2 linked regions of the Nodosilinea sp. E11 genome follow. The protein of the gene in region 1 interacts with the protein of each later gene in a pairwise test. Links are inferred from orthologs where the notes say so. Each region holds a gene or a part of one and is shown on either strand. Other genes may lie near its edges.

The links.
Region 2: the proteins of rplK (region 1) and prmA interact in binary tests that used the Escherichia coli proteins (3 or more experiments, as listed by UniProt). The link is inferred for Nodosilinea sp. E11 from one-to-one orthologs.

What each region holds. Positions count from the first base shown.
Region 1 is NZ_CP136520.1:4,426,987-4,442,405, forward strand. Bases 4,233-7,051 are described here. They hold rplK (50S ribosomal protein L11), read left to right. Parts: upstream 4,233-5,338; coding sequence 5,339-5,764; downstream 5,765-7,051. Other genes in these bases: secE (preprotein translocase subunit SecE), read left to right, coding at 4,377-4,625; nusG (transcription termination/antitermination protein NusG), read left to right, coding at 4,625-5,335; rplA (50S ribosomal protein L1), read left to right, coding at 5,869-6,582; rplJ (50S ribosomal protein L10), read left to right, coding at 6,889-7,051. Also shown: RRF56_RS21990 (hypothetical protein), read right to left, coding at 1-342; RRF56_RS21995 (DUF2301 domain-containing membrane protein), read right to left, coding at 504-1,163; RRF56_RS22000 (GAF domain-containing protein), read right to left, coding at 1,200-3,458; rplS (50S ribosomal protein L19), read left to right, coding at 3,673-4,038; more of rplJ, read left to right, coding at 7,052-7,449; rplL (50S ribosomal protein L7/L12), read left to right, coding at 7,512-7,919; rfbB (dTDP-glucose 4,6-dehydratase), read right to left, coding at 8,471-9,577; RRF56_RS22050 (glucose-1-phosphate thymidylyltransferase), read right to left, coding at 9,630-10,703; chrA (chromate efflux transporter), read right to left, coding at 12,269-13,543; RRF56_RS22060 (hypothetical protein), read right to left, coding at 13,776-14,237; RRF56_RS22065 (hypothetical protein), read right to left, coding at 14,288-14,743; RRF56_RS22070 (M15 family metallopeptidase), read left to right, coding at 14,940-15,419. UniProt on the Escherichia coli protein: Forms part of the ribosomal stalk which helps the ribosome interact with GTP-bound translation factors.
Region 2 is NZ_CP136520.1:3,172,156-3,187,571, reverse strand. Bases 12,135-14,950 are described here. They hold prmA (50S ribosomal protein L11 methyltransferase), read left to right. Parts: upstream 12,135-13,002; coding sequence 13,003-13,899; downstream 13,900-14,950. Other genes in these bases: RRF56_RS16150 (homocysteine biosynthesis protein), read left to right, coding at 14,123-14,950; RRF56_RS16155 (hypothetical protein), read left to right, coding at 13,904-14,113; serA (phosphoglycerate dehydrogenase), read left to right, coding at 12,135-12,845. Outside these bases: RRF56_RS16215 (glycerol-3-phosphate acyltransferase), read right to left, coding at 1-2,386; RRF56_RS16210 (hypothetical protein), read right to left, coding at 2,542-3,141; RRF56_RS16205 (CU044_2847 family protein), read right to left, coding at 3,706-4,074; RRF56_RS16200 (2TM domain-containing protein), read left to right, coding at 4,252-4,764; hydrogenase nickel incorporation protein HypB, read right to left, coding at 4,815-5,516; hydrogenase maturation nickel metallochaperone HypA, read right to left, coding at 5,653-6,018; RRF56_RS16185 (agmatinase family protein), read right to left, coding at 6,127-7,323; cobM (precorrin-4 C(11)-methyltransferase), read right to left, coding at 7,579-8,457; RRF56_RS16175 (MOSC domain-containing protein), read left to right, coding at 8,784-9,560; radical SAM family heme chaperone HemW, read left to right, coding at 9,969-11,189; more of serA, read left to right, coding at 11,265-12,134; more of RRF56_RS16150, read left to right, coding at 14,951-15,307; RRF56_RS16145 (hypothetical protein), read right to left, coding at 15,325-15,416. UniProt on the Escherichia coli protein: Methylates ribosomal protein L11.

The sequences.
Region 1 (15,419 bases):
CATCTGATCGTGGGCAAAGAAGTCTTGCAGAGCGGCGCGATCGCGATCGCGTAACGGCTCCATGGGGTTTGCCAACTGCGGGGCTGCGTCTGCGAACGAGTAGGCGACAGGTGCAGTCTCAGAGATCGGCGATGGGTTGGTATCGTGGGCACTTGGCGGGCGCTGAGGACGACAGGGGTGCGGTGTGGTCTCAATCTGGTGGCCAAAGGCAAATAATGCTTTGGCCCACGGGTCGGCGCTCAAACCCTCAGCGACTGCCGCCTGACTACCAGCAGCAGGGAGAACCCGGTCTGTCAGCGGCCCGGGGGCATTGCTCATGGTGCTCTGTTGGGTCGTAGTCATTCAATGTTGCGCGGTGATCTGAGAGACATCGTGCCGCGACAGCTACCAAGGGCTGATCTTATGTGCGGACCAAGATTTTCTCAGTATAAATGCGTAGGGTTCAAGAGTTCCCTTACACCTCCAACAAAGTCGCCATGAACCTAAGTCTGAACCCCGGTTCTCTAGCCCTGGGCAGTACGTTGCTGTTTTAGGTACTCAAACACCGACTTATCACCAATATCGGGCACGATTGGCTGCACCGCTTTGCGTAGGGCAAACACCAGAAACAACAGTGCCCAAGCCCCCAGCAGCCCTTGTTTGATAGCTAGGGGGAGCCAGCCAAACAGATGCCCTAGCAGCAGTAACGGCACTAGCGGGGTCAGCAATTTAGTCTCCAGGCGATCGAAGCAAAAGGCTTCTTTGAAAAAAATGCCGGTTAGGGCAACGAAGGTCAAGCCAATGCCCCACAGCACCTGGGGTTGTGCTATTACCGTCTGCGCTAATGGCCCATCGATACCGTGGGAGAGAACTAGGGTAGCCACACCTCCCCCCAGCCAAAACACCTGCAACAGCCGGTGCAGGGGCACCAGATAGATGTGAATAGTAGCCAGGCTTAGCCCCAGCCCTAACCAAAACACTGTATAGAGCGGGCTGATAGCCTGCACCAGAGTGGGGTTTTGGCTGAAGAACAGCGCGATCGCACTGCCTATACCAAAAGCAACCGCCGCTACCCCGAGGCCAGCCCGGTAGAGCACCACCCCTCGGCGATCGCCTTTGGTGATGGTGTAATCGCCAAACTGTCCGGCGTAAACTGCTGGAGCTTGGTTCGCCGCACTGTCCATAGCCTCACCCTCGGATTTAGAAGACCTACTCTTATCCTATCGGGTCAGGGTCGGCAGGGTCGGCTGGGTCGGCTGGGTTGGCAGGGTAACGGCAAAACAGGTTTGGTTCCTGTCGCTGGTCACTTCAACATCGCCACCCAGGTGCAGCACTAGCTTTTTCACCAGAGCTAGGCCTAGGCCTGTGCCCCCCTGCTTCCAGGGATCAGCGCTGGGCACCCGGTAAAACTTATCAAAAATGCGGGTTCTCTCCTCTGGAGGAATCGTCACCCCGGTGTTGGTGATGGCTAGGCACACTTGCTCCCCGGCTGTGGTGGCGGTGGCCGACACGGCGAGGGTGATTGATTCTCCCGGCGGGGTGTACTTACAAGCGTTGTTGAGCAATTCTGCCAGCACCCGCTCTAGGCTAGCTAGGTCGCTGTATACCACGGGCAGGGCCGGTGCCGCCTCTAGGCTCAGGGTTTGATCACGGCTTTTGGCGCGGGTGACAAAGCTGTCGATCCACCCGGTTAGCCAGGTATCGAGCCAGATCGGTTCGGGCTGCATGGGGTGGTTGCCCACATCGAGCCGCTGCAAGTCGAGCAGATCGTTGATCAGGCTAATTTCGCGCTCGCACTCCTCCTGCAAAATGCTGTAGTAACGGCCAATGCGCGTCCGTTCGGCCTTGGGTTTGCCCAGGTCAGCGGTGAGGTCAAACTCTTGGTTGAGTGTCACTCCCAGCAATTGCAGCGCCACTCGCATGCTGGTGACGGGCGTGCGTAGCTCGTGGGAGACAGTGCTGAGAAAGTCGTCTTTGAGCGTGTTGAGCCGTTCTAACTCAGCCACTTGAGACTGGGCTGCCTGGTAGAGACGGGCTTGGCGAATGGCGATCGCACACTGATTTGCCACCTGCTGTACTAAGCGAATTTCAATGTCGTTAAAGCCGTAGTCGCGATCGTTAATCAGCCACAGATCGCCCAGCACCCCCCGGTCATCGACCACCGGACAGGCCAGCATGGCCACATAGCCCCGCACCGGGTTCGGCTCCACCGAACAGAACTGAAAATACTGCCCGTCCAGCAGCTGGTGGTACACCTCCGGGAAGGCCTCCATCTGGGCCACGCGCCCCTGGTATGACGGGCTTGAGCTGTTGTACTCGTAATAAATTGTCGAGGTGCCCTGCTCCAGATCGTATAGGGAGGTGTTTGAGCCCTTTACATCCAGGGCTTCGGTCAGCTCTTTCACTGCCGTCAGCATAATCTGGTTCACATCCAGGCTGTCACGCACCCGGTCAGTAATCCGCTTTAGGGTGGCCTCAAACTCCAGGGCCGTTTGCAACTGTTCGGTCCGTTGAGCGACTTGCTGCTCTAGGTCAGTGTTGAGCTGTTGCACCTGGTTGTAGAGGCGTGCCTGCTTAATCGCGCTGCCCACCTGAAGCGACACCTCGCGCAGGGTTTCAATTTCCCAAGATGCCCAGGGCCGTGGGCCGCTGCAATTGAGGGCACACACTAGGCCATAAAAAGCCTCTCCCTGGACAATGGGCATAATCAGACAGGCATTGACCTGAGCCTGGGCAAACTTTTCTCGGCAGTCCGGGGGTAGATTGGCTGTCGCAACGTTGTCAATTACATCCATGTCGCCCTGGCGATAACGCGTGAGGTCAGACGGGGTAAAGCTCAAATCGCTTTCGACTAACTTCCTCCCTGCCATTAGGGTGCTACTAGCCGACTCGGCCACGACGCCGTTGTCGTCGGAGTCAAAGCTGTAAAACAAAACCCAATCAATCCGCAGGAAGCGTCGCACCTCGTTGACCGTGGTTTGCAGCAGGTCCTCAGAGTTAAGCGACTGTAACAGGTGCTGGGCGATCGCCCCTAGCAGCCGCTCCCGCTCTGACTGGCGCTGTAGCGTTTGTTCGACCTGTTGCAGGGGCAGCAAGTCTTGCAAGGTCACAAGCAGCAACGGTTCGCTACTAGCTGATAAAAAAATATGAGTAGTGGTGACTAGACTGCGCAGTTGCCCAGTCTGGTCAGCCATCGCGATCGCCTGGGTCTGGTCTTGGCCGCTGGCGATCGCCCGCTGCCCCGCCTCTGTTAACTCTTGGGCTGTGGTTGGGGGCAACACATCGGTGCTCCGCTGACCGACTAGAGCCGCCAAATTACGTCCTAGCAAGGGGCTACAGGCTCGATTGAGAAAGCACCAACGCTGGTGCTGATCGACAATCCACAGGGGAATCGCGATCGCCTCTAGCGCCACAGTGGCTTCCTTCGCAAGGGGGGGCGACCCTTCCCCAAACGAGGGGGTAATAGGTAGATTAGACATAACCGGGGGCTGCTAGGGCTACTATGGAGGGAATTTGGGAGCAGGTAGGCTGTGGGGCGCATGCTTAATACCACTATGCCCAGGGAGGCCGCATTATGCCCAGCTAGGCCTTGCAAAAGATCAACCGCAATCCCAAAACAAAAAACATTATTTTGGGCTTTGACTAAAGCACTTGATAGTCTATAATCGTAGACCGTGCACATTTGCAGGCCCTATGAACGCAGAGGAAATCATCCGCTCGATTGAAGCGGAGCAGTTAAAGACTGACCTCCCTACCATTTACGTCGGCGACACCATCCGTGTTGGCGTGCGCATTCAGGAGGGCGGTAAAGAGCGGATCCAGCCTTACGAGGGCACCGTCATTGCCATGCGCAACGGCGGTATCAATCGTTCCATCACGGTACGAAAGATTTTCCAAGGGGTTGGGGTAGAGCGGGTGTTCCTGCTCCACGCGCCTAAAGTGGCCAGCATTACTGTGCTGCGTCGGGGTAAGGCTCGCCGGGCCAAGCTCTACTATCTTCGCGATCGCGTGGGCAAAGCAACTCGCTTAAAGCAGCGTTTCGATCGCCCGATCAACTAGAATTGATCAAGCTGGGTTCTGGTGTTAAGCACCTGGCTGCATGCGTCCTTAGTTCAGTTGGTAGAACGCGGGTCTCCAAAACCCGATGTCGGGGGTTCGAGTCCTCCAGGGCGCGCTGAGTTGTGGCAGCGGCAGTATCCAAATCTCTTAGTTCCTGTCTATCAGGACGATATGAGGCGTAGATATTGTCACTGCCTTTTACTCGAGAATAAGCCAGGGCACCGAGTTGCCAAGTCTAGTTCTTCTAAGCAGAAGCGATTAGGTCAGGGCAAGCGGGTTTGCTCATTCATTGTTCCCAGTTAGTTCAGTTCGGACCAGCGCCAACAGGAGCCAAACCAGTGGTTAAAAAAGACGCCGCAGTAGAGTCCAAAGGTAAGTCAGCAGCAGCTCAGTCTACCGCTGAGGAAGGCTTTAGCGTCGTTGCCTTTCTCCAGGGCACCAAAGAGGAGCTAGGCAAAGTGGTTTGGCCGAGTCGGCAGCAGCTCATCAGTGAGTCTGCCGCCGTCATTCTTATGGTTAGCCTTTCCGCAACGCTGATCTATCTTGTTGACCGTCTGTTTGGGTGGGTTTCGGGGCAAGTATTCTAATGGCGCTTACATCAGAAGACTTTAATTATGACGACGATGCTTCCCTTGATGATGCTTTAGACGCCGAGCTAGAGACCGAGTCATCGGAATCATCGGCGACCTCTGAAGCCGATGGGGCTGACGCGGAGGCGGCCAAATTTTATCAACGTAAAGCTCGTTGGTATGCTGTTCAGGTAGCCTCTGGCTGTGAAAAGCGCGTCAAACTCAATCTTGAACAGCGCATTGGCACACTCGATGTAGTCAATCGTATTTTTCAGGTCGAGATTCCCCAAACTCCAGCGGTTAAGCTTCGCAAAGATGGCAGTCGACAAAATATTGACGAAAAAGTTTTCCCTGGCTATGTGCTGGTGCGCATGTTCATGGATGATGAGGCCTGGTCGGTAGTCAAAAATACTCCCCACGTAATCAACTTCGTTGGGGCCGAGCAGCGTCGCGCCTACGGTCGTGGTCGCGGCCACGTCAAGCCAATGCCGCTCGGGATGAGTGAAGTCAAGCGCATCTTTAAGCGCACCGAAGAGCAAAAGCCCATCGTCAAAGTCGATATGTCTCCTGGAGATAAAATCACCGTGCTCTCAGGTCCTTTTAAAGACTTTGAGGGCGAAGTGGTAGAAGTCAGCCCTGAACGCAGTAAGCTCAAGGCTTTGCTGTCTATTTTTGGGCGTGACACCCCAGTAGAACTGGAATTTAACCAAGTGGAAAAAGAGAGTTAATTAATGGCCAAGAAAGTCGTAGCGTTAATTAAGCTGGCAATTCCTGCTGGAAAGGCAAACCCAGCTCCCCCAATTGGTCCCGCTCTGGGTCAGCATGGGGTCAACATCATGGCGTTTTGCAAAGAATACAACGCCCGCACCCAAGACAAGGTTGGCCTAGTAGTACCGGTTGAAATTTCGGTCTTTGAAGATCGTAGTTTTACCTTTATCCTCAAGACCCCGCCGGCTTCGGTGTTGATTAAGAAAGCGGCTGGTATTGAACGTGGTTCTGGTGAACCTCGTACTAAGAAGGTTGGCTCTATTACCCGAGCTCAGCTCAAAGAGATTGCCGAAACCAAAATGCCTGACCTCAACGCCAACGATATTGATGCTGCCATGAATATCGTTGAAGGTACTGCCCGCAACATGGGTGTTACCGTTGCTGACTAGGTGCTAGTACCTAGTCACAGACCAGAAACGTTTCGATTGCTCACATCTCAATTGTTCATACTACGGGGAAGAAGCCTAGCTTCGTTTGACCCCAAGGAGACACTATGGCTAAAGTATCCAAGCGCCTGCGCGAAGCCCAGGCCAAGATAGAAGATCGGCTCTACGAACCGATGGAAGCTTTAGAGCTGCTCAAAGAAACGGCCACGGCTAAGTTTATTGAGTCAGCCGAAGCACACATTCGCCTCGGCATTGATCCCAAGTATACCGACCAGCAATTGCGTACCACGGTGATCTTGCCCAAAGGTACCGGGCAGACAATTCGAGTCGCGGTCATTGCCAAAGGTGAAAAAGTGGCTGAGGCTACAGCAGCGGGTGCCGACCTAGCTGGCTCTGAAGAGCTGATTGACGAAATCCAAAAAGGCATGATGGATTTTGACGTGCTGATTGCCACCCCTGACGTTATGCCGCAGGTGGCTAAGCTGGGTCGTCAATTAGGCCCCCGTGGTCTAATGCCTTCTCCCAAGGGCGGCACCGTTACATTCGATCTGCCTCAGGCCATTAGCGAATTCAAAGCAGGTAAGCTTGAGTTTCGCGCCGACAAAACAGGCATCGTCCATGTTATGTTTGGCAAGACAAGTTTTACTGCCGAAGACTTACTGGTCAATCTCAAGGCTCTCCAAGAGACCATTGATCGTAATCGTCCTTCCGGTGCCAAAGGCCGTTATTGGCGCACGGTGGCTCTTGCCTCTACCATGGGCCCATCCATCCGCCTTGACGTTAACTCTCTGCGTGACCTAAAACTGGGCGATATCGCCTAGATTGGTCACCAGGTGGCCTCAGTTTTACCCAAACCAACCAGGAGACTGACAAGCTGAACTAATCCCCAACAATCGCATAGACGACCGTAGACAGCAGGTGCCAGCTAGGCGCTGCATAAACCCTGCCGAGGTTGACGTAATGACTGAAGTGCTTTTGCCTTGGGCTGAGCATAGTCGGTTGTTGGTCTGCCCCGGCATGGTTGTCGGGGTTTGTTTTTAGTTGCCATAGCTGGCAACAGCTTGGCCCAGACCTGGATTGGGTAATTAAGTTTCCCTATCCCCAACTTTAAAGGAGGTGAGATCAACATGGGGAGAACCCTAGCAAATAAGAAAGAGCTGGTAACCGAAATTCAGGCTCTGTTAGAAGAAGCTCAGCTAGCCTTTGTGATTGACTACAAAGGGCTAACCGTGGCTGAAATTAGCAACCTGCGAAATCGGCTGCGTCCCAAGGGCGCTGTGTGCAAGATTGCCAAAAACACGCTGATGCGGATCGCTGTCGATGGCAACGACGACTGGCAGCCTATCACCGAGTTCCTCAAGGATTCTTCAGCCTTTGTGCTGGTTAAAGAAGACTTTGGCGGGGCAATTAAGGAGTACCAGGCGTTCCAAAAAGACACCAAAAAAACCGTTTTACGGGGCGGTGTCATGGAAGGTCAGGCCCTTAATGAAGACCAGATCAAGGCCATCACCGAACTACCTACCAAAGAAGAGCTTATGGCTCGTCTGGCCGGGGCGATGAAGGCGATGCCGACTCGGGTGGCTGTGGGCGTCAATGCGGTGCCAACCAAGCTGGCCGTCGGTATCAAAGAGGTACCTGCCTCGCTCAACCGCGCCATCAAGGCAGTGTCCGAAAAAGATGCGGCTTAGGCACGTCTTTACTCAGTTTGTTCACGTTTAATTGTTTTTCTACCAGGAGTTAACCGGTAACTATGTCTGCTAAAACTGATGAAATTCTCGAACAGTTAAAATCTCTGTCCCTGCTAGAAGCTTCTGAGCTAGTCAAGCAAATTGAAGAGGCCTTTGGCGTCGATGCTTCTGCCTCTGCTGGCGGCGGTATGATGATGATGGCCCCCGGTATGATGGGTGGCGGTGCTGCCGCTGCTGCTGAGCCCGAAGAAGAAAAGACCGAATTTGACGTCGTGCTCGAAGATGTGCCCGCCGACAAGAAGATCGCCATTCTGAAAGTGGTGCGTGGTTTGACCGGCTTGGGTCTGAAAGAAGCCAAGGAAATGGTTGAAGCTGCTCCCAAGGCGATCAAAGAAGCGGTCACCAAAGACGATGCTGAAGACGCTAAAAAACAGCTTGAAGAAGCTGGGGCTAAAGTTACTGTCAAGTAACTTAACGCTTGCCCGTTAGGGCACAGTAAACTGTAGCTCCCCGTAATTTACGGGGAGCTACTTTTTTAGGGCTGCTTTTCCCTGCCTTATATAGCGATAGCCATTGCGCTTAGGACATCGGCCTCTGCTCCGGTTAAAAACTGGGATGGCGCAATGGCGTATAGCCATCGCTTTAGGGGTATCGGTCATGTCCTAACGGTTCTGGCGATGGCTATACTGAACCCCGAATGAGCACCCCGATTTGTAGAGGTATAGCATGCTATGCCCTACGGGTTTCCTGATTATGGACCGGGGTTAACCAAATCGGATTTGGTATTAGGTACTAACTCTCGGGTACCCCGTCGCTGCTTTAATAGCCTCATAGCGACGACGAGCCTTCTCCGGCAACGACTGATAGTTCCGTTGTAGTTGACCTTCAACCAAGGCCGAGCAAGAGGCGATCATCTATCGGCGCATCTTGCTACTTGTTCAGTACTTCACGGCGTAAACTTAGCCCTTGGCTCGCAAACTTTAATCTTTAGAACTAGGACTCAATCCATAAGGGATGCACCTTAAGCATAGACCGTTTTGTAGTAATCCTGATAAGCAGGGGAGAGTAGTGGCTGCCACCATTCAGGGTGAGTAAGATACCACTGAACAGTATGACGTAAGCCCTCATCAACTGTCACGGAAGGCGTCCATCCTAATTCTGTACGGATTTTAGTCGCATCAATTGCATAGCGATGATCATGCCCAGGTCGATCTTTAACAAATGTAATGAGTTGGCGAGCTGGGTGAACCGGCAAATCTATCGCCAATTCATCCATAAGATCGCAGAGCATAGCGACTAAATCAATATTTTTAACTTCGTTATTTCCTCCAATATTATAAGTTTCTCCCGGCGGGGCGCAGTGTATAACGCAATCAATAGCCTTGCAGTGGTCACCAACATAGAGCCAGTCCCGGATATTTTGACCATCTCCATAAATGGGTAAAGGCTTACCCATCAAAATATTAATGCATGTGAGTGGAACTAGCTTTTCAGGAAAATGATAAGGTCCGTAATTATTGGAGCAGTTTGTGATCAGTGTAGGCATTCCATAGGTATGAAAATATGAGCGCACCAAATGGTCACTTCCCGCTTTTGATGCAGAATATGGGCTGTTAGGAGCATAGGGAGTTGTCTCACTAAAAGCCAAATCATTCTCGCTTAAACTGCCGTAAACTTCATCAGTCGATACATGTAGAAAACGATCATCCTTAGGCTTTCCTCGGCCTAGCCAGTGTTGCCGAAAGCTCTCTAGCAACGTAAACGTACCCACAACATTAGTGCGTACAAAAGCATCTGGGCCTAAGATTGAGCGATCGACATGAGACTCTGCTGCGAAGTGGGCAATAGTATCAATTGATTCTTCTGCCAGAATCTGATCAAGTAAAGGGCGATCGCAAATATCTCCCTGTACAAACCGAAATTGTGAAGAACCGTTTAAATCCTTGAGGTTGTTAAGATTTCCTGCATAGGTTAAAGCATCGAGTACGACGATACGATCGCTCAGATACGTCTCATGCCAATGGTGAACGAAATTAGAACCTATAAACCCAGCACCCCCTGTAATCAATATTTTTCTAGGGGATCTAGGTTCTTGAGATCGGTTTGATTTCTGCCCTGAGGTAATCATACGGTTATTTATTCGGTATAGGTCAAAAAAAGTTTAAACACCTTAAGGTAATTCAAGCCAGCTCCACCTGACTATCATCACCAATCATGAGCCTGACTGCCCTTGGTCGCTGGGGTGCTTCTTTAATTTGTGCGCGTTGACCAATTAGGCTATCTACGATTCGTTGCTGAATATTGAGAACTTTAGCACCTTGAAGTAAGACACTGTGTTCTAAGTCAGCGTTTAATATCACAACCTGGTCTGCAATACTGCTATAGGGGCCAATAAAGCAGTTCTCAATATCGCAATCCTCGCCAATAACGACCGGGCCTCGAATCGTGCAGTTCTTAATTTTAGAACGTTCCCCAATCCGAACTCGCCCAATGATCTGACTTTGGTTATCAACCTCGCCATGGTTTGCAGCGACAAGACAAGTATCAAGGATCACGCGGTTAGCTTCTAGAAGGTCATCTTTTTTCCCCGTGTCAAGCCACCAGCCTTGGATCTGTCGAGCCTCGACTTGGTTTCCATGGTTGATTAAGTACTGAATAGCATCAGTGATTTCTAGCTCTCCCCGTGCAGAGGGTTGAATATTGGCGATCGCCTCATGAATGCTATTGTTAAATAAATAGATGCCGACAAGCGCTAAATTTGATCGTGGAATTTTTGGCTTTTCGACAAGTCTCAACACTCGTCCACTCTGATCAACCTCAGCCACCCCAAAGGCGGTAGGATTTGGTACATTGCATAGCAAAGTAAGCGCGTCTAACTGTTTGGTTTTGAATTCATCCAGAAATATATTTAAATCACTCTGAACTAAATTGTCTCCAAGATACATGACAAATGGAGCATCTCCCAAGAATGGTTGAGCTACCTTAACAGCGTGAGCTAGGCCAGCCGGCTTCTCCTGGAGAATGTAGGAAATGTGAGCTCCAAAGCGTTCCCCATCACCTGTTTTGGCCTGAACCTCAGCCCCAGTTTCAGGACTGATAATAATACCAATGTCTGTGATGCCGGCTTTCACTAAATCTTCAATTCCGTACCATAGAATTGGCTTGTTGGCTACAGGGACAAGTTGCTTTGCTCCTGTATAAGTCAATGGGCGGAGGCGCGTTCCTTTGCCACCTGAGAGAATAATCGCTTTCATAGAAATTAAATAAGTTTAGAGGACTGTAACTATTTGAGCATTTGGCAGAGTCCCTGTCGCCAGTTAGGAGGCAACCTGGTCAATAACAGCCCGCAGTCATTGTCGATCGCCGGCTAGCCGGGGAATAGTTTTCATAGGGTTTCCCTGCCTCCCATAAGTTGTCAGGTATATGAACTAAATGGCAACTTGTCCAGTAAAGCTCTGAGTCAAGGTTGCAAAAAGACGACCCTGAAAACTAAAAGCATAACAACCTGTAAACGCGCATTATCTAACTAGTATTTATGGTAATTCTCAATCAAAAAGCGTAGTATAGCTGTAGCCAGTCCGGTTAATTCATTTTTCCCTAGGAACGTTTGAGTGTTCAAACGTTTCTAAGATTTCTGGATGTCCTAATCTAGGTGACTATGGCTATAAAAACCTTTTTCAAAAATATCTATAGACGTTTTAATGTACCTCAATAAAATAAAAATGTTATCTAATTGCTAGAAATGTAGTCATTTTTGAAATACTTTAAAACTATATGCACTAAAGGCTTTAGTTTGTTTGGGATCCTCTCATTTAGAACGACTACTCAGTGATACCATACTAAAATGGGTTGGTCCGCGAACAGGGCAGAGCGGTTCACACACTCTTCGCAATGATTCCGACATTCATGTGAAGTATATAAATTTATTTGGAGAAATGCTTCTCTAAGCATGACAAGTTGGCAATATGGATGCTGATTGAATTAGGCCTTTTTAATGCGATTTTCCTTGCTAATTGGCTTTTTTGATGCTGCATAGACTTGTGCGGATAAAGGTGAATGTTAAATGTAGGAGTAGATTCCTCTAGCGACACTCGGCAAAAGATGCTGCTCTTACTAAAAACATTGCTGGTTCTAGGATGTTTTTCCTTGCATGTTTTTAGTCTGGAAAATATTATCTAATAAGTTTGCAACTCGTTAAGGCGAATAAGAGTGTTGACTTCATTGATCCAAGACTTGTGAATACAATTAATATAGCTGTAGCCAGTCTGGTTAAGGCATTTTCCCTGAAAACGTTTGAACGTTCGAACGTTTCTGAGGTATCTGGATGTTCTAACCCAAGTGACTATGGCTATAATTGCCAAAATTCTTCTATTTGCAAATAGGTGAATGCAAGAAGGCTGGCGAGGGATTGTGCTATTCTCGAGGCCTGTGAGCTGAGAGCAAAGCAGAGGCAACCAAACCGTTAAACACCCTATTCAGACCTATCAGTCCAAGTATTACGAAGCCACTCAGTGTTTGGCCAAAGACCGGGATGCCTTGCGGACCTTTTTCCGACTTCCCTGCTTTGGGAACATATTCGCACCACAAATCCTACTGAATCGACCTTGGCTATATCTCACCGCCCTGATTGGCTGACAAAAGTTTTAAGGTAGGTTGGCGTTGATCGAAGTGAAACCTAACACCAGTAACGGTTTTGTTGGGTTACGCTAGCGCTAACCTAACCTACGGCAGGACAAGGGTTTCATGAGTTTTGTCAGTCAACCAGCTCACCGCCTCCCCAAGCTAGTGTGGCTTACGAGTATTCTTTTTTCACCGGAGTCTAGGTTACAGCTCCGGCAACTAGCCCCGCGATCGCGCCAATCGGTACCAGTTGCCAGGTGGGGCGGCGAAAGTGCACTAGGGCCACCAGGGCCACGATGCCTACGGTGATGGCAAAAACCGTGCGGGGCACAGTGTCTTGCACCAGAGCCGCAGCGGCGAGGGGAATGGCGGCAGCTGCGATCGCCCCCAACACCGCAGGCAGCACCCCCTTGAGAAAGCTTTTGGCCCAGGGGTTTTGCCTTAGCTTCAGCAAAAAGGGTGAGGCAAACATGATGAAGAGAAATGATGGGGTGAAAATTGCTACAGTCGCTACCAAGGCACCTAAGGCACCTGCCACCTTATAGCCCACAAAGGCCGCCGTAATCACCACTGGGCCAGGGGTGAGTTCACCTAGGGCGACGCCGTCGATAAACTGGCTGCGGGTCATCCAGCCAAAGTCATCGACTACGGCGGTTTCGAGCAGGGGAATGATCACCAGGCCGCCGCCGAAGATAAAGGCCCCGGTCTGCAAAAAAAACGTTGTCAGGGGCAGAACGTAGGTTTGGATGCGGTCTAGCCCCCAGAAGCTGGCTACGGCCAGGGGGTCGGCGGTAACGGTGGCCAGTAGATTGGGCAGGCTCTGGGTGATGGGTAGCAACGGCGCAAGCCAGGCGCTGGCGCGGGGAGACGGCCCGGCAGGAGGGGGGGCGGCGGGGGGATAGATAACTAGTCCGGCCAGACCCGCTAGCAGAAAGAGCAGCAGAATGTTGACGCGGAAGATGAGGGAGAGCAGGAGGACGGTGAGGGCGATCGCTATTCCCTGCCAATCTTTAATGGCCTTTTTGCTCAACCTGTAGCAAAAGCCAAAGATAATGGCGATCACCACAGGCGAAATGCCCAAAAACAGGTGTTCAATCTGGGGCACCCCCTGAAACTTAAAGTAGGCCCACGACAGCACCAGCACAATTAAAAACGCCGGGGCAATAAAACACAGCCCCGACACCAGCGCTCCGAGCTGTCCGGCCCGCAAGTAGCCGGTGTAGATGCCTGCTTGAGTCGAGGCAGGGCCAGGCAGCATTTCGCAGATTGCCACCCCTTCGAGAAACTGCTCTTCGGTAAACCAGCCCCGCCGCTCCACCGCCTCCTCGTGGATCATGGCAATGTGAGCTTGAGGGCCACCAAAACCAATCGCACCGAGCTTGAGAAATAGCTGGGCCAACTCTTTGAGGCGAGCCGTCAATTCAATCGAGGAGGAGTCTGCGGCAATAGGCTCTAGATCGGGCGGCTGACTCATAGATCACACAATTGGGTTGAAGCCAATATATTGAGATTTGTGCTCACTGTCCTATATCGAGCACTACATTTTCAGCGGTCATCAGACCAAATTCTACTTGGCTACTCCCGATTCCGCTGGGCGAACGGCGGTAAGGCCTCCGGCTAGGCTATGCCAATGCCCCTACAGCTTGACCGGTGGGGGATCGGGGATATGGAACTCGGATTCGGTATAAGAAGGATTGGGCCAATGCTCACTTGCCAAAGCCTCGAAAGTGGCCGGGCAGTAGGTTAATGCCTAGGGCCGATTTGATTAAGTAGGCCAGCATTAGCAGGCTGACACTCAAGGCCAGGTTAAACCCTAGCAACAGTGCTACTGCTGCGACCCAGTTACCAAATTGGGTTAACCGGGAGGTGGGAAGATTGCGGTGGGCACGGCGACGATCTTTACCCACCATCAGGACGATAAAGTAGCGGCTGATGAGCAGATCAACAGTGAACCTTAGATCTACTAGTTTAGGAGCCGGTTTAGGAATGGCCAAGTCAATCACCCTAGCCACCTCTGCCCGTTGCTGAGCGGTGAAGCTCGCCTGCACTACCGGGTCCAGTTGATCAAGGTAGATGGCGGGGGTAGGCAAAGGTCGTCCGTTGGCCGAAGACAATTTCGCTAAAATTCCTGACCAGCGAATTTTTTGTAAGTACGTTTTTATATCCATCGGGAAGTCATCAATCAGGTCTTGGCCTGAACGGGGCAATGTTAAGGTTTTTACCAAGGTACCCAGATGGGCCACTGAGATTGATAGAGCATAGCCCCGCCCCAAAGGCTCAACAGCAGACTGCCTAGCAGCGCCAAACGCCCACCCCAGCGATAGGCGCGTTTAGCCCGTTGCAGCCGATGACCCACTAAGGCCAGCAGACAGATTACACCTAAGCTCAGTGCCCACAAACACAGCACAGTGTAGGCCCAATATTTATAGGGGCTATTGTCTGGCCAGAACGCTGGGAAGAGATCGAGGGCAATAATGATCGTGATCGCGATCGAAATCACAGCACTGGCGGGTACGACACTGCCCCAGCCAACCGCCAGTCCATAGATGACCAGCAAGGCAGCGACTCCGGCGATCGGTGCTGGGGCAGAGAAAGCCGCCAACCACCACCCCCAAAGCGCCATTCCCAAGCCTAGAACTACCAGTCGCCAAGTCAGCGATAGTGCTGCACCCATAGTCTCTCGGTAAACTGCTAACAACAAAACCCAGATCAGAGGTTAGCCGTGGCTGGGAATTCAACGTTCCTTGAGTCATCAATTTTTCCCTGACTATCAACTTTTCTACCGTTGACCACTAGACGGTTGATCCAACAGCACAGACTATTTACCAACCTTTAAAGTTTACAAATGCTCCAGGCTAAACACATTGGCGATGAAACCCTATCAAGCGATTCCCATTTGCGACTGTGGCGAACCCCTAGTGGCCATTCCAGGCGATCGCTTTGCTCTAATGCAGCCCCATCCTTACCAAGCCTTAGGGGCACCCTACGGCGACCGATCGCCCTACTTTTTGCGAGTGGGGGTGCTGACTGCGTTAGTCGAAGCTCAAGCCCAGCTTCAACGGCAGCGCCCCGGCTGGCGTATTCAAATTTTTGACGCCTTTCGCCCTCTGGCAGTGCAGCAGTTCATGGTAGAACAGGCCTTTCTAGAGCAGGTGCAGGCCCGCGGCTGGACAACGGCAGCATTGACCCCCGAGCAGCGCCAGGAAGTCATGGCGGCGGTGGTGCAGTTTTGGGCGGTGCCCAGCGCCGATGCCACCACCCCACCCCCCCACAGCACCGGAGCGGCCCTAGACGTTACCCTGATGACCGAAACCGGAGCAGTGGTCGATATGGGGTCGCCCATTGATGAG
Region 2 (15,416 bases), 1.3 Mb from region 1 along the record:
GCTGCCACTGGGTCGCCAGGGCTAAAATGCTCCACCGCAACTCGGCCAGCAGCCGGTTATAGAGGGTGTTGACCTGCCCCTTCAGATCGAGGCGGCGCTGCACTAGAGCCATTTTCCGACCCTGGGCAGGGGTAGAGGGGGTCTTAGGTGGGGGTGGCTGCCGCACAAATTGAGCCAGCAGCTCACGCACCGGGCTAGGATTTTCTCGCCAGGTGGCCACGGCAATGTCGGTGCCAACGGGGCTGAGATAACCGTATTTGGCAATAAACTGGCTGATCTCCTGGAGTAGCGAGTCGCCATCGGTGCTTTCGGCCAGGGTAGACATCAACGAAGAGCTATCGGTAATGCGATCAAGCTCCGGGGTCGAGAGCACCTGGCGAATGTCCTGGGCGATCGCCCGCAGATCCTCCAGGGCCTCAATCTCGACATTCTGCATGGGGTTGAGGCTTTCTTCGGGCACCTTGAGCAGGGCGCGGCGCAGGGCAAAGCTCAGTGGTCCCAGAATGTTGTAGTAGGTGACCTGCTTAAGCAGATCGAGGATTGTGTCTACTCGGCTCAGCAATTCCTGGGGCGTGAGGGCATCGTTGGGGGTATTGGCTAAGGCTTGCAGAGCAGGCTCAAAGCGATCGCGGTTTTCCTGGGTAAATTGTTGTTCCAGCTTGAGTTCGCGCCTTAGCAGTCGCACCAGGCCAGGCACGTTCTTGAGGGTAGAGCCCAGGGGCGGGCGGCTAAACTTGGCACCACGGGTCAAAAACTCTAGGCTCTCTGGGGGCAGGCCCATGCGGCGAAAGATATCCCCCAGCAGGGTGGCGTTGAAGTAGGCGTGGGCGTGGTGCAGGGTGGCGGTGGCTTCAAAGTCGAGGCCGCCCGAGCGATCGCCCAGCACCACCGTAAAAATCTCCCCCCAGACGCCACAGGTCAGGGGTCGATTGATTGACCAGGTCAAGGGCCGAATCGTGCCGGGGATCACCTCAGCGGCGATTTTGCGCGTCCACAGGGGTTGCAGGGTGGTAATTGGGCGACTCTGCAACAGCCACAGGGCCTCACCGTCGTAGCTCCACTCGATGTCTTGGGGCACGCCCTGATAGCGGCTCTCCAGATGGCGGGCCAGGTAGGCGACCTGCTGCAACAGCCGCGCCGGGGTTTGGCCTTCGCCGTCTACGGTCAGCGTTAGCGCGTCAGAGATCTGCCAGTCGGCCTCGGCAATCTCCGCCAGGGGAGGCAGATCGTCGGGCTGCACCAGTACCCGGTACTGTTCGGGCGTCACCTGACCCCCAACCACCGCCTCGGCTCCCCCCGGTAGCGCCTCGATCACCACCGCATCACCGCAGCGGGTAATTGGGTCGCGGCTAAAGGCTACCCCCGAAAACTGGCCCTGCACCTGCTGCTGCACAATCACCGCCAGACCCCGTTCTGGCAGGCTCTGGCTCTGGCGATAGGCCAACGCCCGCTGAGAATTGTAGGAGGAAAACACCCGCACGATCGCCGCCGTCAGCCCCTCCTGGTCGGTGATATTCAAAAACGACTGGTAGATTCCCGCCGCCGAGGCGCTGCCCATATCTTCATCCTGGGCGGACGATCGCACGGCAAGCGGCTGAGTGGGGGAGGGATCGGCGATCGCCAGTAGAGCGGTCGGGTCATCCCCAGCGGGCAGCACATAGCCGCGCGGCACCGGGTAGCCCCAGGCTCGCAGCTGGCCCAGAGTAGCGGCTTTTTGGCCAAATTTAGCCGCATCGAGGGGGGCATCAAGGGCAACTAAGCCGCGATCGCCGCGAAAAAACCGAAACATGGTGCGAGACTCCAATCGTCCTTGATCATCGGGCAAATCGAGATCGTCCGGTAGCTTTTGATAGATCCAGGCGATCAGCACGCTAAGACAGGTCATCGCCATAATCAACGCCCCATCCTGGTGGCGCAGAGCGGTAATCAGCGGCAGCAGCACCAGCGACAGCAGTCGACCCTGCCGTCGCTCGCGAAAGATCGTAAATCCTAGCCCGCTAAGAATAAACGTCAGTAGCGCCGTGGGCCAGTCATAGACCGCAATGCCCCACACGACATTGGTGGTGCCTGCCCCCTTAGCAAACCAGTAGCGCCCCATCACCAGCCCAATCAGGGCAATAATTTCCCAAACCGGATCCGCTGGGAAGTAATAACGGGCTAGCAGCACCACCCCAATGCCCTTAGCAGCCTCTAGCAGCACCGCCACAATGCCCGCCACCTTGCCGCCGTGATAAAACGCCGCCGACACCCCGACATTGCCGGTGCCCACCCGCCGCAGTCGCTGCCCAGTCAGCAGTCGCGTTGACCAGCCGGTCAGGGGCAACCCACCGACCACCGGAGCCAGCACAAAAATCAGAAAAGCACCCCAAACCTGGGTCAGGGTCATGGCAATCAACTTAAAAGACTACAGCGGCACAACGGCGAACAGGAGAGATCTAGCCGTACAGGGTCTGAGGCAGATCATCAGGCTGAGCCCTGCGCCTTACACCTTACACCGTGAATCCTATCCCTATTCCCTCTAACCCATACTGTTTGCCGCCCCTAATCTTGGTAGGGCCTAACCTCATACTGGACAAAGGCGTGTGGATGCACGGATGGTGGCAGAGGCTGATTTTCGTAGTATACGTAGGGGTTGGGCGGCATGCGCATGGGATAAACCATCGGGGGCGGCTGAGAAGTGCGCCGCTGAAGGTGCATCAACCACAGGGCAAGAATGGCAAAGGCTGTCCCGCCACCCAGCATGAGCATCATAAACAGGCCCAAAATACCCCAGAGAATCATAGTCTGGGTTTCGTTGTTGCGCGGAATCGACTCCATCAGCCGCACCTGCTGAGAGGTCATATTCTCGACCGTCTCCTGATAGGTATCCAGCTGTTCTAAGACTTTATCGGTTTCAGCCCGTTGCCGCTCCAGCTGAACTTTGAGATCATCGGCCAGATTCTTTTGGGCGCGCAGTTCGTCTTGCAGGCTGCTCACCAGATCTTGCTGCCGAGTCAGATCGCGCTCTAAGCGATCTTGCAAAATTTCTTGGCCTACACCGGGAGGGGGCGGCACCGGCACCGTCTGAATGTTGAGACTTTCGGCACTGGGGGGCGGAGGTGGTAGCGTAGACCTGTTGCTCGGCTCCGATCGCACCAGCATAGTCAAAACGAGCAGTGCCCCCCCGGCAGCACAGCAGGTGATTAAGATAGGTTTCTCCTTCGTCAATCCCTGCAAAATCTCATTCCCTTGTAGTGGTGGTGGCCAGTCAGATTTTCAGGAACTGTCAGGAGCGGGCTTCAGAATGTAGCTTTATCTAGGAGCAAACTTGCCGCAGGTACAGCTCCAAAGGTAGCAGAGTCAAGACCAAGAGGTCTCTAGATCACTATAACAAGAAGCCAACGGCTCCCTAATATCGACGAAATCTTAGAAAATATCCCAGGGAAACCCTCGTTTCTGCGAGATTGATTATCAAATTATTATACATTGGCCAAGAATTGGCACAACAAATATACTGATTGTCCTCGGTTAGTCATCCCCTGGGCCAATCCCGCTATTCTACCTAGTACTGGCTGGCAGAAAACGGGCAACCCTCAGCTAGGGTTACAGAGGCTGGGGATCTCTATAGCGCAGCGAAAAACCGGGTCTTTAGATGACGGCTCCCTAGCCGCCCTCCAAGGAACCCGGTGATGGTGACGATGACTTACCGTTCTGTCGGTAAGCAAATTAGTTAAATGAGCACTCCACCGTAATTTTGAGATTGCTCTCGGCGGTGCCTTTTGTAACGTAGGGAACTCCTGCCTCTCCGCCGACCTTGAGGCCAAACTCTAGGGTGACTTTTTCGACATTGGCGGTGGCCATGTCTTTGAAGGCATTCATGGTGTAGCTAGTGTAGGTACGAATGGTACTTTCAATAGCTTTAAAGCTCTGAGCGGCATGCACCTGGGCGGCTTGGGGGGTCATACCCAGGCCCTTGGCTGTGCGGGTGGTTTCAGCGTAGGGGTCGGGGGCCGAAGGGGGGGCGACCACATCGTCGGTGGCTTCCATATAGATTTCGGTGCCATCCTCTAGGCGGATCGGTACCAGTTGGGTCATAGTGCACACTCCGATGGTTAAGATGCGTATCCACCCATTAGCATGCCCTAACCGGCGCAGGTCTCACCACAGGGAGCGATCGCTGTGCCGATAGGTTTTCCGTACTGCAACCGCCCCCCACATCCCCCAGATTTTGTTTATAAAAATAAGAAGGGATTTATGGGCAAGAGGGCAGCGATGGCTGATTTAACAACTGATTCGTACATCCGGGATGGCGAGTTTCTGTACCCCGCCGAAGATGCCCAGCAGATTTTGAGCATTGCGATCGCCCGTCAAACTGAGTCTGGCGAGCTTTCTCGTACTCAGCTACTAGAAATTGCCGACGAGCTGGGGATCTCCGCTGACCTGGTTACCGAAGCCGAGCGCGAGTGGGACGTCAAGAAATATGAATTGGCCGACCAAAAGCTGTTTGATAGCCAGCGACGGCAGCGCCTTCACCACGATTTGGCCCAGTTTTTGATCATCGGCGGTGGTGTGGTGGTGTTTCAGCTGGTCACGGGCGGCTGGCTGTGGAACTGGTTGCTCTACATCACCTTAGGCCCCTGGGCACTGCAAATTGCCTGGGATGCATGGCGCATCTATCGCCCCAACGAGTATAGCTACCGCAAAGAGTTTCAGCGCTGGCGGCGCAAGCAGCAGATGAAACGGGCCGTAGGTGGCGTCATGCAGCGGCTGTTGAGATTCTCTTGATTTTGGCTTGTCGCCCTGCTAAATCGGGGGTAGCTCACCAGGATTTGATATTAGATGTGAACGTGGGTCTTAGCCGAAGTAGCGGCTGACACGCGATCGCGCACCCATCCAAACCAGTCTTCCAACCCTTCCCCCGTTTTGGCCGAGACAGAAATAATCGTCACATCGGGGTTCATCTGCCGCACGTTGGCGGCGATTTGCTCGATACTGACATCCAGGTAAGGGGCCAAATCTACCTTGGTGATCAGCAGGCAGTCAGCCTCTTGAAACATGATCGGGTACTTGAGGGGCTTGTCTTCGCCTTCGGTGATGCTCAGTAGGGCCACTTTGGCGTGTTCGCCCACCTCAAACTCGGCAGGGCAGACCAGGTTGCCCACGTTCTCGACCAGCACCAAATCCAGGGCATTCGGTTCGTAGCTGTGCTCTAGGGTATGGATCCCACCAGCAACCATTTTGGCGTCGAGATGGCACGATCGCCCCGTATTAATCGCCACCACTGGCACCCCGTACTGGCGCAGGCGATCGGCGTCGAGTTCGGTGGTCATGTCGCCTTCGATCACGGCGATCGCCAGATCCCCATGCAGCCCCTCCAGGGTGCGCTCCAGCAGCGCCGTCTTCCCCGCCCCAGGGCTGCTCATGATATTCATGCAGGTGATGCCCCAGCGGTCAAAGTGGGCGCGGTTGTGGTCGGCCCCGCTCTGGTTGACGTGGAGCAGATCGATTCCTAAAGCAGCGTCAAAGGTTTGGTGCATAGGGCGATTCTAGATTGGGAATTTGCGATTTTGGATTTTCCGATGCCCCTCCTAGGAGGGGCGGGGGTGGGTCTGCAAGACTTTTAGATGAGATTAAGCCGAGACATGAAGCGGTGCATTGCTGCGCTAATACACCCTACGGTTGGGCGATCGCCTCCGCATACTCTACCCGATCGATCTTTAGCTCGCGCCCGGAACGAATGTCGCCCATGGGTGCTTGGCAGGTAGGGCAGGCGTATTGCAGGCCAATTTCGGGCCGGTACTCGCTCTGACAATCGTGGCAGTAGGCGATTAGCGGTGTTTCGTTAATCACCAGCTCGGCCCCGTCTAAAAAGGTGCCACGGGTCTGCACCTCAAAGGCAAACTGTAGGCCCACCGGCTCCACGCAGGTAAACTTGCCGACGGTCAGGTGAACTTTCTCGATCGCAGGCTGCCCCGGCTGCGCCTCCCACCAGTCGCGCACGGTGAGGATGAGAGCCTTGGTCATATCGGTTTCATGCATGGCAGGGAACGGGGGGGAAAGAGTGAAGAGGTAGAGGGGTGAAGAGGTAAAGGGGTAAAGAGCTGGAGACGCGATCACTTCTTCACTTCTTCACCTCTCCACACTTCCCTACTCCCAGGGCTCATCCACGTTCATATTCGCCTCTTCATGGATGTACGAGGGCTTCTCGCGACGGGGTAGCTGGCCCGATTTTACTAAATGGGCCATGGTGTCGCAGATCACGCGGGTGGCCATCAGCGCGGTCATGTCGCTGACGTCGTAGGGGGGCGACACCTCCACCACTTCGATGCCGCAGACGGTGGTTTCTTGAATGATGCGCTTCAGCAGGTAGAGAGCCTCGCGGGGTAGTAGACCGCCGGGTTCGGGCCAGCCGGTGCCGGGCACAAAGCCCGCGTCGATGCAATCGATGTCGAAGCTAATCCAGACGCAGTCAGTGCCGTCGGTGGCGCGCTGGATGGCAAAATCGGCGGCGGCATCGAGGCCCATTTCGGTGATGTCGGTGACGGTGAGAATGTTGGTGGCCCGCTCGCGGCAGACCTTCACCCCCTGGCGCGGCACCTGCCAGCCGCCGATGCCCAGCTGCACCAGGTTTTTGGCCGGGGCGTTGGCCATATTGGTGGCGTGGAACCAGGGGCAGGTGTGCATGCGCTCATCCAGGTCGGTTTCTTGGGTATCGACGTGGCGATCGAAGTGGATGATGCCGACCTTTTTGTCGCCCAGGTGGCGGCAGATGCCCCGCACCGTGGGGAAACCGATGGAGTGGTCGCCCCCCAGCAAGATCGGGAACGCGCCAGAGGCAAACACGTGGGCCACGCCCTTAGAAATCTGGTCGAAGGACTTCTCGTTGTTGGCGGGAATGGTGAACACATCGCCCACATCACAGAGGGTGATGCTTTCGCGCAGGTCGATCCCCATCTCAAAGTTGTAGGGGGTGTAGAGGGCCGAGATGCGGCGAATACCCTGGGGGCCAAAGCGGGTGCCAGGGCGGTAGGTAGTGCCGCTGTCGTGGGGAATACCGACGATCGCCACATCGAACTCGCCCACCCGGCGCACATCTTCGACGTAGGGTGCTTTGAGAAAGGTGTTGATGCCTGCGTAGTGGGGCAGCTCACCACGAGAAAAGGTGGGGATGGTGCGATCGCGAATGCTGGCCGCCGCCTCTAGGCCGTACTCCAGACCCTGGGAGACTTCCTGCTGCCAGCCGGTCATGGGCAAGCGAGCTTCCATCTCTAGGGCGCGCTGGGCCTCAGAAGACTGGCCATTGGGGCTTTGAAATACTGGATCATTGGCGGGGTCGGTGGTCATCGGAAAGCCTCACAGGGATAACTTGAGCACTAGACTAAACGCGATTCCCAGGCCAGGTACAGCAAAGCCCGGGAAAATCAGAGAAGTTGACGCGATCAACTTCTAAAATCCTCCCGGGCTTTTGTCCCGCCGTGTAGTTGGCCATCACCAACCCGCCTCTCTCGGACCAGCCGTTCAGCACCATCGCCAAACCGGAACCCTAGAGGCTTAAATTCAGTTTTAATGCCAACACTCTAAGCCCAGCCATCACTCAGGTCAAGCCTCAGTAGTCACCGCATCTTGGGTCGCATCAGAGGGGATGACCGATCGATCCTTGGGACGAAACAGGTGGGTGTGGTCGGGGTTATACAGTCGTGACCTCACCTTTTGCCCCCGCAGCGCTGGGCTAATCACGTAAAGCGTAGTGCGAATCAGGTCTTTTTCGCGGGTGGTTCGGGCCATTTCCGACAGTGGAACGACTAAAAGCTGCTCATCGGGCCAGCCAATCCGAAAGCAAATCGCCACCGGGGTATCCGGCTCGTAGTGCTTTAAAAGCTGGGCCTGAGACTCTTCCACATGGCGGGCACTCAAATACAGGCACAGGCTGGTTTTGTGGGCCGCCAGACTGGCCAGATCCTCCGCCTCGGGCACCTGGGTGCGCCCGCTAATGCGGGTGAGAATGATCGACTGCACCAGCCCCGGAATGGTCAGCTCAGCATTGAGCTTGGCCGCCGCCGCCTGGTAGGCGCTAATACCCGGCACCACTTCAAAAGGCACCTCAGCCTCCGCCAGCGCCTGAATTTGCTCGTGGATGGCGCTGTAGAGGCTGGGGTCGCCCGATTGCAGGCGAATTACCGACTTGCCGGCCCGCACCCGCTCCACCATCAGCGGCAGAATGCTCTCCAGGGTCATCGTTGCAGTGCCAATACGCTCAGCATCAGGGCGGGTCCACTCAAGGATTTGCTGGGGCACCAGAGAGTTGGCGTAGAGAATCACATCCGCCTGGCTTAGCAGGCGCTGTGCCTTAACCGTCAACAGTTCTGGGTCACCCGGTCCAGCCCCTACGATATAGACCCCCGGCGCTAGGGGCGCAACCTGCGAGGAGGTGCCCGCAGGAAAATCTTGGATTTTAGGCGAGGTCGCGGCGTTGGCCATAGGGCAAAAGTCAAGAATTCATACAGCCCCCAGATCATAGCCACTTTGTTTCAAGTATCCGTGAACTCCAGGTATTTCACCGGAATTTAGCCGCCGCCTCAGGAGAGTGGAATGGTAGATGCACCCTGATTCAGACCTCTGAGGATAGCTAACTCAGGGGTCTTTTTTTATCAATGACCGAGGGCTAAGACCGAGGGCTAAGTAGATAGTTGTGATTAAACGTAGGATAGGCAAAGGGCAAAGCCTGTGCCCATCGCCCTGATGATGGGCATGCAAGGGATGGTTATGATGGCTAGAGCATCGACATCGAGCGAGGATCCAGCCCCATGCTCCCTTTTCTGTCTCGCATTGATATTTTCCCCGTCAAGTCGCTAGATGGGGTTGCGGTGTCCCAGGCGACGGTGTTGGGGAGTGGGGCGCTGAGGGGCGATCGCACCTATGCCCTGTTTGATGCCCAAAACCGCTTCATCAACGCCAAGCGCACCGCCGCCATCCACCGCCTGCGATCGGCTTTCTCTGACGATGGCGAGTTCATCACTCTAGCCGTGGATAGCGATAGTTCAACCGTCACCTTTTCCCTGCACCAGCAGCGCCCAGACCTAGAAACCTGGCTAGCCAACTACTTTCAGCAGCCCGTCACCCTACAAGAAAACCACGACCTCGGCTTTCCTGACGACACCTATGCCGCTGGACCAACGGTAATCAGCACCGCCACTCTCCAGACCGTCGCCGACTGGTATAGCCTTACCCTCGACGAAACCCGCCGTCGCTTCCGCACCAACCTGGAGATCGACGGTGTGCCTGCCTTCTGGGAAGACCAGCTTTTCAGCACCGATGAAACCCCCGTCTGCTTCACCATCGGTGATGTGGTGCTACAAGGCATCAACCCCTGCCAACGCTGCATTGTGCCCACTCGCGACGCCCTCACCGGATCTGCCACCAAAAGCTTCCAAAAAACCTTCGCCCAGCAGCGCACCGCCACCCTGCCGAGCTGGGCACCCCCCCAATGGTTTGACCATTTCTACAAACTGGCGGTCAACACCAACATCGCCAATCAATGCGGGCAAAGTCTTAGGGTTGGGGATAGTGTTAGCCTGCTTTAACACAGGCAAGACCATGCACAGAGCGATCGCCCCCCCGATCACCTACAAGCCGAGACCGATGCGAAGCGCGACATGCCGCCTACAGCCTAATACGTCCGTCGGGTCCAGGGCGGCGGAACGTCCCTGGTTGAGGGGGTCTGGGAACAATCGAAATGTCCCCAGCGGTAGACCTGGCTACAATACCCAATCCTGCCTCACCACTCATGCTTCAACAGGGCAAATGCCATTCGCCCCTACGGTTCAGCCGTTTGGGAATCGGGATTTTGTGCTGCGGATTTGCTCTGAAAATGACCCTAAGATGGTGCATCGCTGCGCGGATGCACCCTACAGTTTTCATCCTTCCAGGTGTCGCCTTAGCGGCATGGACAATTGGTATCAATCCCGGCCTCTCGCTTCAAGGTATAGGCGATGACTACCCTCTCTAGCAATATCTCCAGCCCTGCCGCCGCCTACATCCACATTCCCTTCTGCCGTCGTCGCTGCTTTTACTGTGACTTCCCAATTTCAGTGCTGGGTAACCAGCAGCGTGGCGAGACCTCAGGCACCGTAGAAAGCTATGTGGACGCGCTCTGTGCAGAAATCGTAGCCACCCCAAAGCTGAATGAACACCCCCTCAGCACTGTGTTCTTCGGCGGCGGTACTCCATCTTTGCTCTCTGTCCCCCAGCTAGAAACGATTCTGGCCCAACTCGATCGCCGCTTTGGCATCGCCCCCACCGCCGAAATCTCCATGGAAATGGACCCCGGCACCTTTGACCTAGAGCATTTGCAGGGCTACCTAGCCGCAGGCATCAACCGCATCAGTCTCGGCGTTCAAGCACTAGACGATGTCACCTTAGAAAGCTGTGGCCGCTACCATCGCGTTGCCGACGTATACCAGGCTGTAGATTGGCTACACCAGGTCGCCATGCCTAACTGGAGCCTCGATTTAATCTCTGGATTGCCCCACCAAACCCTGACCGATTGGGAAACCGGCCTATCTAAGGCCGTAGCCCTCCAACCTCACCACCTTTCCATTTACGACCTCACGGTAGAGCCACAAACCGTCTTTGCCAAACGCTACCAACCGGGCGATGCGCCCCTGCCCACCGACGATCAAACCGCCACCATGTATCGGCTGGCTCAGCAATGGCTAACTGCCCAGGGCTACGACCACTACGAAGTCTCTAACTATGCCCAGCCGGGACACCAATGCCAGCACAATCTGACCTACTGGCGCAACCAGCCCTATTACGGGTTTGGCCTGGGGGCCGCCAGCTACACCCAGCACCAGCGCGTCAGTCGGCCCCGCACCCTGACGACCTACGGCGAGTGGGTCAAGGCCTTTCAAGCCGCTGGGGGAGTTCACAGCGAACCACCAACACCAACCCTGGAACAATTATTGGATCGGCTGATGCTGGGGCTGCGGCTCAAAGAGGGGATTAACGGCGATGAGCTGCGATCGCATTGTTCTCCTAAAACCTGGTCAATGCTCCAACAAACCCTCAAGCCTCACATTGAGCAGGGATTTGTCATCGTTGAAGGCGACACCTGGGATGATCTCCGCTGTTTGCGTCTCAGCGATCCCGAAGGTTTTCTGTTTTCTAATGTGGTGCTGTCTGACTGTTTTCGGGCCTTAGAAGAACAGTAAAAGTACTCTCCACGCTAATGCCCTGCCCCGGCTTTGCAGTAAAGTAGATCCCTGTGACATTTTTATGGCTGACCCATGCCCAAGGTTTTAGTTTCCGACCCCATCGATCAAGCGGGCCTCGATATTCTCTCCCAAGTTGCCCAGGTCGACGTCAATACCAGCCTTTCGCCCGAAGAATTGGTGGCGACCATTGGCGACTACGACGCGCTGATGATTCGCTCTGGCACCAAGGTGACCAAGGCGGTGATTGAGGCGGGGCAGAACCTCAAAATCATTGGCCGGGCTGGGGTAGGAGTCGACAACGTCGATGTGCCTGAAGCCACTCGACGGGGCATTGTGGTGGTCAACTCCCCCGAGGGCAACACGATCGCAGCGGCAGAGCACGCCCTGGCGATGATGATGTCGATGTCGCGCTACATTCCCAGCGCCGATCGCTCGGTCAAGGCGGGCGAATGGAAGCGCAAAGATTTCACCGGGGTCGAAATCTATAAGAAAACCCTGGGCGTGGTGGGCCTGGGCAAAATTGGCTCCCATGTAGCCACGGTCGCCCGGGCCATGGGCATGAAGCTGCTGGCCTACGACCCGTTTATCTCCGCCGATCGCGCTGAACAGCTAGGCTGTCGCCTGGTGGAGCTAGACCTACTGTTCCGCGAGGCCGACTACATCACCCTGCACCTGCCCAAAACGCCAGAAACCACTCACTTAGTCAATGAGGCGGCCCTGGCTACGATGAAACCCACGGTGCGGATCATCAACTGCGCCCGTGGCGGCATCATCGACGAAGCGGCCCTGGCTAAGGCCGTACGGGAGGGCACCATCGGGGGTGCCGCCCTGGACGTGTACGAGGCTGAACCCCTGGGCGAGTCGGAACTGCGGGAGCTGGGCAAGGAAATCATTCTGACCCCCCACCTTGGCGCGTCTACCGAAGAAGCTCAAGTGAATGTAGCCATCGATGTGGCTGAGCAAATTCGCGATGTGCTGCTGGGGCTACCGGCGCGATCTGCGGTAAATATTCCCGGTCTGCGCCCCGAGGTGATGCAAAAGCTGCGCCCCTACCTGCAACTGGCGGAAACCCTGGGCAACCTGGTGGGGCAATTAGCTGGGGGTCGGGTCGAAGAACTCACCGTGCGGCTCCAGGGCGACATCGCCGGGGGCGACACCCAGCCGATCATGGTGGCGGCCCTCAAGGGTCTGCTTTCCCACGCCTTGCAAGAACGGGTCAACTACGTTAACGCCTCCATCGAAGCCAAGGAGCGGGGCATCCACGTGATTGAAACCCGCGACGCCGACATTCGCGACTACACCGGCTCGCTGAACCTGTCGGCCAAGGGCAACCTGGGCGAGCACTCGGTGACTGGGGTGCTGCTGGGAGGCAGCGAAATTCGGGTCACCGACATCGACGAGTTTCCGATCAACGTGCCGCCAACGCAGCATATGCTGTTTACCCTGCACCGCGATATGCCGGGCATCATTGGCAAAATTGGCTCGCTGCTGGGCAGCTTTAATGTCAATATCGCTAGCATGCAGGTGGGCCGCAAAATTGTGCGCGGCGACGCGGTGATGGCCCTCAGCCTCGATGACCCCCTGCCCGAAGGCATCTTGGAAGAGATTCTCAAGGTGCCGGGTATTCGCGATGCCTACACAGTTAATTTGTAGGGGGGCAAGGCGTAGGGTGCTTAAGCTGCGGTGGGCTAACGCGATAGGCGGTGAGTAAGTGGTGGGCAGTGCCCACCCTACAGCCGAAAATTTGGGGCTTTAGCCCGCACGGGGCAGGCCCAATCTTGATAGTTGCGAGGCAATCTCTAGAATGGCTGTGGTCAACACCTGGTGGGAAGTAAAGGTACTGTGCGATCCGGCCCTAGAGGATACGGTCTTCTGGCGATTCGACAGTTTTGGCAGCCAGGGTACATCTACCCAGCAGCGGGGTTCCTCCTGCGTAGTTCAGGCCTATTTTCCGCAGCATCGGCTCGAGTTGCTCGATCTATCGGCCCTAGCCCTGCTGATCAAGCAAGATGCCCTGTGCAGCAATCTAGTGTTGCCCCGCATTAGCTGGCAGCTCATTGACGAAGAAGATTGGTCAAAGAGCTGGAAAGACCACTGGCAGCCGGAGCCGATCGGCGATCGCTTCTTGATCACCCCGGCCTGGCTCGAACCGCCCGATGGCAATCAGCGGCTGGTGCTGCGCCTCGACCCAGGGGTAGCCTTTGGCACCGGCAACCACCCCACCACCCAGCTCTGCCTGGAGTCGCTCGAAATGCGGCTCACCTACGAAAAAACCGATGTCACAATTGCCGATATTGGCTGTGGGTCTGGCATTCTCTCAATTGGAGCGCTGCTGCTGGGAGCTAAAAAATCCTACGCCGCAGACATTGACGATCTGGCGGTGCATTCAGCTATGGGCAACCGCACCCTCAACGGGCTGACGGAAGAGCAGCTGCCGCTACTTCATGGCAGTTTAGATGCGATCGCCCAGGCCATGGATGCCCCCGCCGACGGCCTTGTGTGCAATATTCTAGCTGAGGTGATTATGGACTTAATCCCTCAAATGCACACCATTGTCACCGCCGATGGCTGGGGCATTCTCAGCGGCATTTTGCTCGACCAGTCTAAGCTAGTCGCCGATACCCTAGAGCAGCATGGCTGGGTGGTGTCTACCCTCTGGCGACGGCAGGAATGGTGTTGTCTCAACGTGCGGCGATCGCCCTCCTAAGCCCATGACGCTCTCCAATTTCAACTTTGTGCTCAAAGTGGTGGCCGTTTCTGGGGTGCTGAGCGCAGCCATCAAATATGGGGTACCGGCGCTGCTAGCAGATTCCCAAGCAGGGCAAAATCAGCCAGCCCTCAGCCTAGTGCTCCTGCTACTGATTGCGCCTTCAGTGCTGATGGGGGGGTTATTCTGGCTGCGTCGCCGTTCTACCCTCTAGGCACCATCCATGCGCACCATCGACAGCATCAACGCCAAAATTCGCCAAGGCAAAGCGGTGGTGCAAACTGCCGAAGCCTTTAAGCTTCAGGCCCAAGAGCAGGGCATAGCCGCCGCCGCCAAAGCCGTCGATGTGGTGGTAACTGGCACCTTTGAGCCGATGGAATCGTCGGGGGCCATGCTTAACCTCGGCCACACCGACCCACCGATCAAGCTGCTGGAATGTTATCTCGATGGGGTGCCGGCCTACGCGGGCTTTGGCGCAGTGGATGTTTGTCTGGGGGCCAGCCAGCCTGCGGTAGCAGGGCGGGGCGGCGACCTGGGCGACACCGAACCTGTGCGTGAGCACGGCGGCGGCCACGTGATTGCCGATTTGATCGCCGGACGCAGTGTATCCCTCCAGGCCACGGGCCACGGTACCGACTGTTACCCCCGCACCTCGCTCGAAACCACCATTACCCGCGACACGATCAACCAGTTTTACCTGTACAGCCCGCGCGGGCTATACCAAAATTTTATTGTTGGGGTAAACGGAGGCGATCGCACCCTCTCCACCTACCTAGGCCCGCTGCAACCTCGCCTGGGCAACGCGGTCTACGCCAACCCCGGTGCCCTCTCCCCACTTTTAAACGACCCCGATCTTGAAGCGATCGGCATTGGCACCCGCATTTTTTTGGGCGGCGGCGTCGGCTATGTCGCCTGGGAAGGAACACAGCACTTTCCCCTGCAGCGGCGCTTGCCCAACCGCACTCCCATTGGCCCAGCGGCCACCTTGGCCCTGATTGGCGATGCCAAACAAATGCGGTCAGAATGGGTGCGGGGCTGCTATTTCAAAGGCTACGGCCCCTCTTTGATGCTGGGCGTAGGCGTTCCCATTCCCCTACTCAACGAAACCGTTGCCGCCCACTGTGCGGTGCAAGATTCCGACATTGTTGCGCCAGTCATGGATTTTTCCATTCCTCGACGGGTGCGCCCCACCTTTGGCCTGGTGAGCTACGCTCAGCTCAAGTCGGGGGCGATCGCCATCGAAGGGCAAACCGTACGCACGGCACCGCTAGCCAGTGTTTACCTGGCCCGCCAGGTGGCAAACGAACTCAAGGGTTGGATTGAATCTGGCCAGTTTGAGCTGGCGGCCCCGGTGGCATCGCTACCCCAAGACCGCGCCTTTCTGCCCCAAGATGCCCTGAGCGGTTAACCTGGCCAACATGTCGCCTACTCGGCACTGCTCTCGTGGTTTTCTTCGCGCTTTTTAGGGCGATTCGAGAGGCGTTCGGAAACCGGCTCGGAACGAGTATCTGTTCCCA